Regions from separate parts of the Bacillus sp. VA13 genome, predicted to be linked through region 3. Evidence: riboswitches for the same ligand, from Rfam matches in the RefSeq annotation. Region 3 holds a riboswitch; each other region holds the start of a gene.

Region 1 (3,277 bases), on a different contig from region 3:
TTATAGAAAGGCCTAATTCGGTTGCATATTCATTTGTTATCGTTCCAATCGCTGTTCCCGCTCTTACAAGAGGCGGAAGGATGGATGGTGAAAAGCCGAATATGCCGCACATCTCTTCTGACCAAGTGTTTTGCTTCACGTCAAACAACAGGGTTTCAGTTGCCTGCGATGGTTCATATGTCAAAATTCCGCTCAGCTGATATGTCACCCAATCACTGATGCTTGTAAAACTAGCAGTCTTTTCCCATAAAAAGGGCTGACGCTGTTTTAAACCATAAAGCTTGAGCGCAGAAAAAAGTGCAGTCGGGAGGCGGCCTGTGCGGATGTATATTTCTTCCTGATTGGGTATACTCTCCTCCCACTCACGGCCGCGATTATCAATGTTCGGCAGCCCGAGAAAAGAGTCGCCATTTTGATCGATCAGAACAATCCCCTGTCTTTGACTTGTCGATGTCAAACCAATAATGTCAATATCACCTGAACGAGAAAGCGCACGTTTTGCCAGTTTCATCACTTGCTTCCACAGCACCTGAGGAGAAAAATAACGGCTGTCCGGGTAAAGCGTCTCGGTAGCATACACGATGTCCTCCCTTTCAACCGTTTGAACGCTGCCCGATACACTTACGACCGCTACTCTCGCATTCCCTGTGCCGATATCAAAAACGAGATAGCCTTTTTGTTTTTTCATTCCTGTAACCTCCTCTCTTAAACCTCTGTTTTCAGCTCATCTTTGTTATACAGTGTCGGAATATTAAGAGTTTTTTCAACCTTCCACTTTTTGAGGGCTTCGTTCAGGATCGTCACGTGATGATCTTCTACTTCAAAGGTTGCTCCAGCGAGATGCGGTGTTGCCAGAACATTAGGCAATGAAATGTATTCGTAATCTGATTCCTCTGGAGGTTCATGATAAAAAACGTCTAAAATCGCTCCTCTGATTTTTTGTTCTTTTAATACAGATAAAAGATCTTCACGGTTTACCACAACTGCTCTTGAAGTATTGACGAAAATCGCACTCTCTTTCATCAGATCAAAATACTTCCGATCAATAAGTCTCAGTGTTTTCTCAGTACGAGGCAGATGGACAGAAACGATATCACTGTCTGAAAACACCGTTTTGAGAGATACTTTTTCATACAGCGGATGATCGTCTTGTACGTATGGATCGTAATACTTTACTTTACAGTCAAACGCTGTCAGCAGTTTTGCAATCCTTTGACCAACCGCGCCGAACCCAACCATGCCGACCGTTTTTCCCGTTAATTCGTTCCCTTTAAATTTGACATAAGCCTGCAAGTAATCGCTGTCCCATTTTCCATCCTTCAGCCATTGATTAGAGGAGCTGGTATGGCGGAGAAAGGAAATCACATTACCGATAAACATTTCAGCAACCGCTTGTGCATTCCGCCCGGGTGTATAGAAAACGGGTATACCTCTTTTTGATGCTGCGGCCACATCCACATTGGATGGCATTCCTCTGCACACGCCCACAAATGAAAGTTCTGGAACAGATGCAAATACGCTGTCTGTTACTTGATCAAGCTCAGTAATCAAGCCTGTCGCATTTGTTGCTTTTAGCAGCTGAATGAGTTCATCTTCCCCGTATGCCCGGCCTTGTTCCTTCCAGGGATGATAAGTAACTGAGCCGAACAATTTTTCAAGCTCTTTTCGTCCTTCTTCGTTGTACGGTGCCGTAACCAAAACCGTCATGGTGCAAAACATCCTTTTCATCATATTTTTTCATAAAAAAATCTCTTTCCGAAGATGGAAAGAGATTCATGTATAAGCGTGCCCTGTTTACAGACAGACGCTGGTATAAACCTTGCTTTCCTATCTTTCAAGCTGACGCTTGCTGGAATTGGCACAATAATGTTGCCGAGGTTTCATAGGGCCAGTCCCTCCACCTCTCTGGATAGAAAATGTTGAGTATGTAATTTTCAGAATGAAGAATACGTTTATCATAAAGAAGTCTCAGATTGATGTCAATCTCTTTTTTCAGAATTGACGTTATCATCCGAAATGTTATAATTCTTACAAAATATCTAACTAGAGAGAGGAACTGGGCCATGAAATCTTTTGCCACACAACAAAACGGCATTTTTAAATCCGTTTGCTCGCTTGACTGCCCGGATCAGTGCGGATTGTTAATACATAAAAAAGACGGAAAAATTGTGAAAGTCCAAGGTGATCCTGATCATCCTGTCACAGCCGGAAACATATGCAACAAAGTCCGAAACATGACGGAGCGCATCTATGATGAAAAGCGGCTGACTACACCGCTTAAACGGACAGGTGCGAAAGGCCAAGCGATATTCGAACCGATTTCTTGGGAAGAGGCAATCGATACCATTACCTCCCGCTGGAAACAGCTGATTGATGAAGAGGGAGCTGAAAGCATACTTCCGTACAGCTTTTACGGAAATATGGGGAAATTAACAGCTGAAGGTATGGACCGCCGCTTCTTTTACCGCATGGGTTCGAGCCAGCTCGAAAGGACGATTTGCAGCAAAGCAGGATCAGAGGGCTATAAATATACAATGGGTATAAGTGCGGGAATTGATCCTGAGAAAACCATTCATACGAAACTATTTATTTTTTGGGGAATCAACGCGGTCAGTACAAATATGCACCAAATTACTATCGCCCAAAAAGCACGAAAACAAGGTGCCAAAATTGTCGTGATTGATGTTCATAAAAACCAGACAGGACGTCTTGCAGATTGGTTTATTCCCATAAAACCCGGAACCGACAGCGCACTTGCTCTTGGCATCATGCACATCTTATTTAAAGAAAACCTTCATGATGAAGCATTTCTGTCTGAATACACAGTCGGCTATGAAGAGCTCCGTGAACACGTGAAACAGTATGATCCGGAAAAGGTATCACTGATCACCGGTGTCAGCACCGAAGATATGTATCAGCTGGCAAGAATGTACGGCGAAACCTCCCCTGCTTTTATTAGAATCGGAAACGGACTTCAACACCACGATAACGGCGGGATGATTGTACGGACGATTGCCTGTCTTCCGGCGGTTACTGGCCAATGGCTGCACACAGGGGGCGGCGCAATTAAGCATAACAGCGGAATTTTAGAATATAACACAAATGCCTTGCAGCGGCCTGACTTACTGAAGGGGCGCACACCGAGATCATTTAATATGAATCAGCTGGGCAAAGTGCTTTTGGAAACAGATCCGCCGATTCGTTCTCTTTTTATTTACGGGACGAATCCAGCCGTTGTCGCTCCAGAAGCGAATAAAGTCAGACAGGGCTTGCTGCG
Region 2 (3,277 bases), 200 kb from region 3:
AGATAGCTTAATGCCCGGAATTTCATTGTGGATGAATTCAGCATTTCGGCTGCTTGTGAGTGGCATAATGCCGATATAGATCGGTGTCTTCAGATGCTTTGTTTCGTTATGGATATCGACAAGCTGCTGCTCGGAATAGACAGGCTGTGAAACGAAATAATCGGCGCCGCAATCTATTTTTTTCTCCAGCCGTTTTACCGCTTTATCCAGATGGCGGACATTAGGATTAAATGCGGCGGCGACTGAGAAATTCGTTTTCTTGCCAAGCGGTTTTCCAGACAGGGACAGTCCTTCGTTGAATTGTTTGATCAGCCTGATTAAATCAAAGGATGTTAAATCATACACAGACGTCGCACCCGGAAAATCCCCGATTTTAGAAGGATCGCCCGTAATGGCCAGCACGTCATTCAGCCCTAACGTATCCAGACCCATTAAATGTGACTGCAAGCCGATAATATTTCGGTCACGGCATGTAATATGGACAAGAGAGCGCATATCGAGCTGTTGCTTCACAAGGGCGCCGCAGGCAACATTGCTGATCCGCGGAGTAGCCAGGGAATTGTCAGCGAGGGTCAGGGCGTCGATTCCCGCTTCTTTTAATTCAGCAGCAGCAGACAGAAATTTGTCGAAACTCAATTTTTTCGGCGGGTCCAGCTCTACGATAATGGAGCGTTTTTCCGCTGCGATCTCATTCAGGCCGGGCTCTGTCCGCTCATGCTGAACAGAAATGAATTCCTTCGCCCGGGTTTTGACTTCTTTTTCTGTAATCGGAGCAAGCCCGCCAACCGCTTCTGCCATCGCCTGGATGTGATTCGGCGTGGTGCCGCAGCAGCCGCCGATAATCCGCGCGCCTTGCTTGCGGAATTCTGACGCGCTGTTTTGAAAATACGTGTCGTCTGTTTCATAGACGAGCCGGCCTTCTTCAAGCGAGGGAAGACTGCTGTTCGGATAAACTGATAAGAACACGTCATCAAAAATCGGCACTTCGCTAAGCGCTTCAATCATGTGATAAGGGCCGAGCCGGCAGTTAATGCCGACGATATCAGCTCCGAGATCCGCGATCGATCGCAATGCTTCAGAAAGCAGTGTTCCGTCCTGCAGTACGCCTTGCTCATGCATGGAGACATTCAGCATAATCGGAAGGCCAGTCTCTTTGCGCGCGATTTTTAGCACTTCACGGGCTTCTTCCAAATCATAATACGTTTCTAACAGCAAGCCATCTGGCTCTTCATGCAGCAGCAGGTACAGCTGCTCGCGAAAGCTGCGTTTGATTTCGTCAAGGCTGTACGCGTTTTTATTAAAGGTACGGATGCCGCCCATCGTCCCCAGCACGTACGCATCGCCTGCTGAAGCCCGCGCGATTTTTACCGCCTCCTGATTCATTTTTTTGATGTCATCCTCAAGCCCGTGTCTGGATAATTTAATATAATTGGCCCCGTACGTATTTGTTTGAATGATGTTGGCTCCAGCCTCAACGTACGCTTTATGTATGCGCTGAATTTCCTCCGGCTTTGAAATGTTGAGCTCCTCAAAGCACCTGTCAATGCCATAGGAGTAGAGGAGCGTCCCCATGGCGCCGTCGCCAATTAACACCTGTTTTTGCAAATCTTCTAAAAGTCCCATTGTTTGCCTCCTTTATTCACATTCAGCAAGGAAAAAAGAGAAATAAAAAAAGTCCTCTTAAGAAGAAGACTTTGTCAGTGATTTTGTCTCTTCTTATCTTCCAAGCTGTTCGAGCTTGCTGGATTTAGCACCTTGGTCATGGCTGATCGCCATTACACCGGTTGCTGAAGCTTCGTCGGGCCAGTCCCTCTGCTTCTCTTGATAAGAACGGATATAAAATTTTCGTGTTCAGGAAGTGCCCTAAAGATGCCTGGCATTTTCCCTTTCTCCAAATTTACCGAAAATAAAGACAATAATCAATAGGATTCAGAAAATTTATCTGAAATTTATAAATTGAACGTCAATTGGCAGATCCGCGCCCCGCACTGCTGTGATAATCTGCTGCAGGTCATCCTTGTTTTTTCCGGTGACGCGCACTTGATCATCCTGCACTTGAGACTTTATTTTCAGTCCGGAGTTTTTGATGATGGTATTGATTTTTTTGGCGTTGTCCTTGTCAATGCCTTGAACAAGTTTTGCACGCTGGCGCACCGTTCCGCCTGACGCGCTTTCAACCTTGCCGTAATCAATGTTTTTTGTCGGCACGTTTCGTTTAATTAATTTACTGACCAGTACATCTTTCAGCTGGCTTAATTTAAATTCGTCATCAGAAACGAGGACAAGCTCCTCTTTATCTAAAGAAATGTCGCTTTTGCTTCCTTTAAAGTCATAGCGTGTGCTGATTTCTTTCAGTGCGATTTGAATCGCATTTTGCACTTCGGGCAATTCCACCTTTGATACAATATCAAATGAACTTTCTTTTGCCATATGAAAACCTCCATAACATTTAACTTATGTGTTGATTATAGTAGAATAAAGAGAAACTTCCAACAGAACAAAGAATCAATTTGTGATGATTGGAAAAAATGTTAACAGAATCCGCAGAAAAATAAGCGGAACAGGAAGGACGATAGCATGAGACCAGGGCAGCAATTAACCTTGAGTATAGATCACCAAACTGACTTCGGTTACTTTTTAACCGACGGAGAAGATACGATTCTCTTACATAACAGTGAAATAACTGAGGATATCGAAGACAGAGATGAGGTAGAGGTCTTTATATACGTGGACCAGCAGGAAAGACTTGCGGCCACGATGAAAATTCCGGTCATCAGCGCTGATGAGTACGGCTGGGTCGAAGTGGTGGATAAAGTGGAAGATATGGGCGTTTTCGTTGATGTCGGCTTATCTAAGGATGCGCTTGTTGCAACTGAGCATTTGCCGCCATACGAGGATGTCTGGCCGCAAAAAGGGGATAAGCTCTACTGTATGCTGAAAGTGACGAACCGGGGGCGCATGTTTGCGAAACCAGCGCCTGAAGATATCATCAGCGAACTGTTTACCGACGCTTCAGAAGATCTGATGAATAAAGAGCTGACAGGTACGGTGTACAGATTAATCGCAACGGGTTCATTCATCATCACAGACGACGGTATCCGCGGTTTTATCCATCCGTCAGAAAGAAAAGAGGAGCCAAGACTCGGCTCAAGAATCACGGGACGGGTGATTCAAGTAAAAGAAGACGGTTCAGTCAACATGTCGCTGCTTCCGAGAAAACAGGATGCATTGTCTGTAGATGCCGAGTACATTCTGACGTATATGAGAACAAGAAACG
Region 3 (3,277 bases):
GGAAGCAGAGCTGTTGATTTGCTCAGGGTAATGATAGGCGAGCTTAATTCTAGTATCATTTCTCTTTGGGCGTTTAATTGCTGTTTGGCATTCATTTCAGCGTGATCGACGAAGGTATAAATGGTAAAATCAAATACTTTTACAATCAAATCTGCCCATTTTTGTTTCTCTCCCGATTCAAACGCCGACTCGTTTTCTTCTGCGAACTTCTCAAAATACTTCGTATATAATCTCCGGTTTCTCATAAACTCCCGAATGACATACTGAACCGGAGTGTCAAGATGCTTTTGATCGTTCGTCAGCTCAATGACCCACTCTTGAAATTCTTCGAGAAATTGTTTTTCCGGTAAAACATACATGTAATTCAGATGCCGATAAAATTCTCTATCCTGCTCTTTCAATTCTTCCGTTACAGAAGCATTATGTAAGGCGTAAAGCGAATTCGGATCGCTTTCCTCCATCGTTTCAATCCATTCCTCGGCCATTTGTTCAACATGTTCTGAAAAAAATGCATATAATTTTTCATTCAGTTTCATCACACTGCTCCTTTCCCCAACACTATTATAACTTGACTAACAGCTGAATCCCAGTCATACATGCTGAAGCCATCCAATATTTTGAAAATTACTAATTCTTTGGGTTGTATCCTATTTTTTCAAAATGCTTCAAATGGCTCTGTCCGAGCGGTTGTTTTTTTCATATAATATGAGGCAACACCCTTGAATCCACTTGAAAGCATAAAAAAGGAGGGCTTTTTTATGAATGGTGAAATCCGCTTGATCCCGTATGTGACGAATGAGCAGATCATGGATGTAAACGAGCTTCCTGAGGGCATTAAAGTGATTAAGGCGCCAGAAATGTGGGCAAAAGGGGTAAAAGGCAAAAATGTAAAAATTGCTGTATTGGATACGGGCTGCGACACAAGCCATCCTGATTTAAAGAACCAAATCATCGGCGGAAAGAACTTCACGGATGATGACGGCGGCAAGGAAGATGCGATCTCCGACTACAACGGACATGGCACACACGTCGCTGGAACAATTGCAGCTAACGATTCAAACGGCGGCATTACCGGGGTCGCGCCTGAGGCAAGCCTATTGATTGTGAAGGTTCTTGGCGGTGAAAACGGCAGCGGACAATACGAATGGATTATTAACGGCATTAACTACGCGGTGGAACAGAAAGTCGATATCATCTCAATGTCCCTTGGCGGACCAAGCGATGTGCCAGAGCTGGCAGAAGCAGTGAAAAACGCCGTCAAAAACGGAGTGCTTGTCGTTTGCGCAGCGGGAAATGAGGGTGACGGAGACGAACGCACAGAAGAGCTTTCCTACCCTGCGGCTTATAATGAAGTCATCGCGGTCGGATCTGTTTCGGTAGCGCGAGAATTATCAGAATTTTCTAACGCGAATAAAGAGATTGACCTTGTGGCTCCCGGAGAAAATATCTTATCCACTCTTCCTAACAAGAAGTACGGTAAGCTTACCGGCACTTCAATGGCTGCTCCCCATGTCAGCGGAGCGCTTGCTTTAATCAAAAGCTATGAAGAAGAATCATTTCAAAGAAAGCTTTCTGAATCTGAGGTTTATGCACAGCTGATCCGCAGGACTCTTCCGCTTGATATTGCTAAAACGCTGGCAGGCAATGGATTCCTGTATTTAACTGCTCCTGATGAGCTGGCAGAAAGAGCAGAGCAATCACATTTGATGACCCTATAAAATTATTTTTCTTATATAACATAAACCAAATATTGTAAATAAAATTTCAAATTCTATGTTGACAGCGAATTTGAATTACTGTTAAGATTACCAACAAATGATTCAACTTTTCAAAAAATTAATAACATTTTCTCTTATCGAGAGTTGGGCGAGGGATTGGCCTTTTGACCCCAACAGCAACCGACCGTAATTCCATTGTGAAATGGGGCGCACTGCTTTTCGCGCCGAGACTGATGTCTCATAAGGCACGGTGCTAATTCCATCAGATTGTGTCTGAGAGATGAGAGAGGCAGTGTTTTACGCAGAAAAGCCTCTTTCTCTCATGGGAAAGAGGCTTTTTATTGTGAGAAAACCTCTTAGCGGCCTGTATCCGCGGGTTAACGAGAGTGTTTTACATATAAAGGAGGAGAAACAATGACAACCATCAAAACATCGAATGTAGGATTCCCGAGAATTGGACTGAACAGAGAATGGAAAAAAGCACTTGAAGCGTATTGGAAAGGCAGCACTGATAAAGATACGTTTTTAAAGCAAATCGACGACCTATTTTTATCCGCAGCAAAAACACAAATTGACCAGCAGATTGATGTTGTGCCTGTTTCTGATTTCACACAGTATGACCATGTACTCGACACAGCAGTCAGCTTCAACTGGATTCCGAAACGGTTCAGACATTTGACTGACGCTACCGATACATACTTTGCTATCGCCCGCGGAATAAAAGACGCCGTATCCAGTGAAATGACAAAATGGTTTAATACAAATTACCATTACATCGTTCCGGAATATGACGAGAGCATTGAATTCCGCCTGACAAGAAACAAACAGCTCACAGATTACCGCCGGATCAAACAGGAATACGGCGTTGAAACAAAACCTGTGATTGTCGGCCCTTATACGTTCGTCACGCTTGCTAAAGGCTATGAACCGTCTGAAGCAAAAGCGATCCAAAAACGCCTTGTGCCGTTATATGTACAGCTTCTGAAAGAGCTGGAAGAAGAAGGCGTAAAATGGGTTCAAATCGATGAGCCGGCGCTTGTTACAGCTTCTGCCAAAGATGTCCGCGGCGCAAAAGAATTATTTGAAAGCATGACTAACGAGCTTTCATCCTTGAATGTGCTTTTGCAGACGTATTTTGATTCTGTTGATGCTTATGAAGAGCTGATCTCTTACCCGGTACAGGGAATTGGCCTTGATTTCGTTCATGATAAAGGCAGAAACCTGGAACAGCTGAAAACACACGGATTCCCAACAGACAAAGTGCTGGCAGCCGGCGTTATCGACGGACGCAACATTTGGAAAGCGGATCTTGAAGAACGTCTCGATGCCGTTCTTGATATTCTCAGCATTGCAAAGGTTGATGAACTGTGGATTCAGCCTTCCAGCAGCCTGCTGCATGTTCCGGTAGCGAAGCACCCTGATGAGCATTTGGAAAAGGATCTGCTGAACGGATTATCCTACGCAAAAGAAAAACTAGCCGAGCTGACAGCTTTGAAAGAAGGTTTAGTATCAGGAAAAGCGGCGATCAGCGAACAGATTCAGCAGGCGAAAGCTGATAT

Evidence for each region. Region 3 has a riboswitch for S-adenosylmethionine ahead of metE (5-methyltetrahydropteroyltriglutamate--homocysteine S-methyltransferase). Riboswitches for the same ligand answer to the same signal wherever they lie in the genome.
Region 1: another riboswitch for S-adenosylmethionine. It lies ahead of AC0C66_RS02005 (2-hydroxyacid dehydrogenase); the one in region 3 lies ahead of metE (5-methyltetrahydropteroyltriglutamate--homocysteine S-methyltransferase).
Region 2: another riboswitch for S-adenosylmethionine. It lies ahead of AC0C66_RS14015 (bifunctional homocysteine S-methyltransferase/methylenetetrahydrofolate reductase); the one in region 3 lies ahead of metE (5-methyltetrahydropteroyltriglutamate--homocysteine S-methyltransferase).

What each region holds. Positions count from the first base shown of each region.
Region 1 covers NZ_JBVQPP010000001.1:486,669-489,945, forward strand. The annotation lists gene AC0C66_RS02000 (FGGY-family carbohydrate kinase) at 1-688, opposite strand, end outside; gene AC0C66_RS02005 (2-hydroxyacid dehydrogenase) at 706-1,731, opposite strand; SAM riboswitch class I at 1,825-1,916, opposite strand; gene AC0C66_RS02010 (molybdopterin oxidoreductase family protein) at 2,064-3,277, shown strand, end outside.
Region 2 covers NZ_JBVQPP010000003.1:395,156-398,432, reverse strand. The annotation lists gene AC0C66_RS14015 (bifunctional homocysteine S-methyltransferase/methylenetetrahydrofolate reductase) at 1-1,623, opposite strand, end outside; SAM riboswitch class I at 1,714-1,831, opposite strand; gene AC0C66_RS14010 (YajQ family cyclic di-GMP-binding protein) at 1,939-2,430, opposite strand; partial or broken gene AC0C66_RS14005 (CvfB family protein) at 2,529-3,277, shown strand, end outside.
Region 3 covers NZ_JBVQPP010000003.1:196,650-199,926, forward strand. The annotation lists gene rsbRB (RsbT co-antagonist RsbRB) at 1-536, opposite strand, end outside; gene isp (serine protease Isp) at 759-1,718, shown strand; SAM riboswitch class I at 1,850-2,005, shown strand; gene metE (5-methyltetrahydropteroyltriglutamate--homocysteine S-methyltransferase) at 2,133-3,277, shown strand, end outside.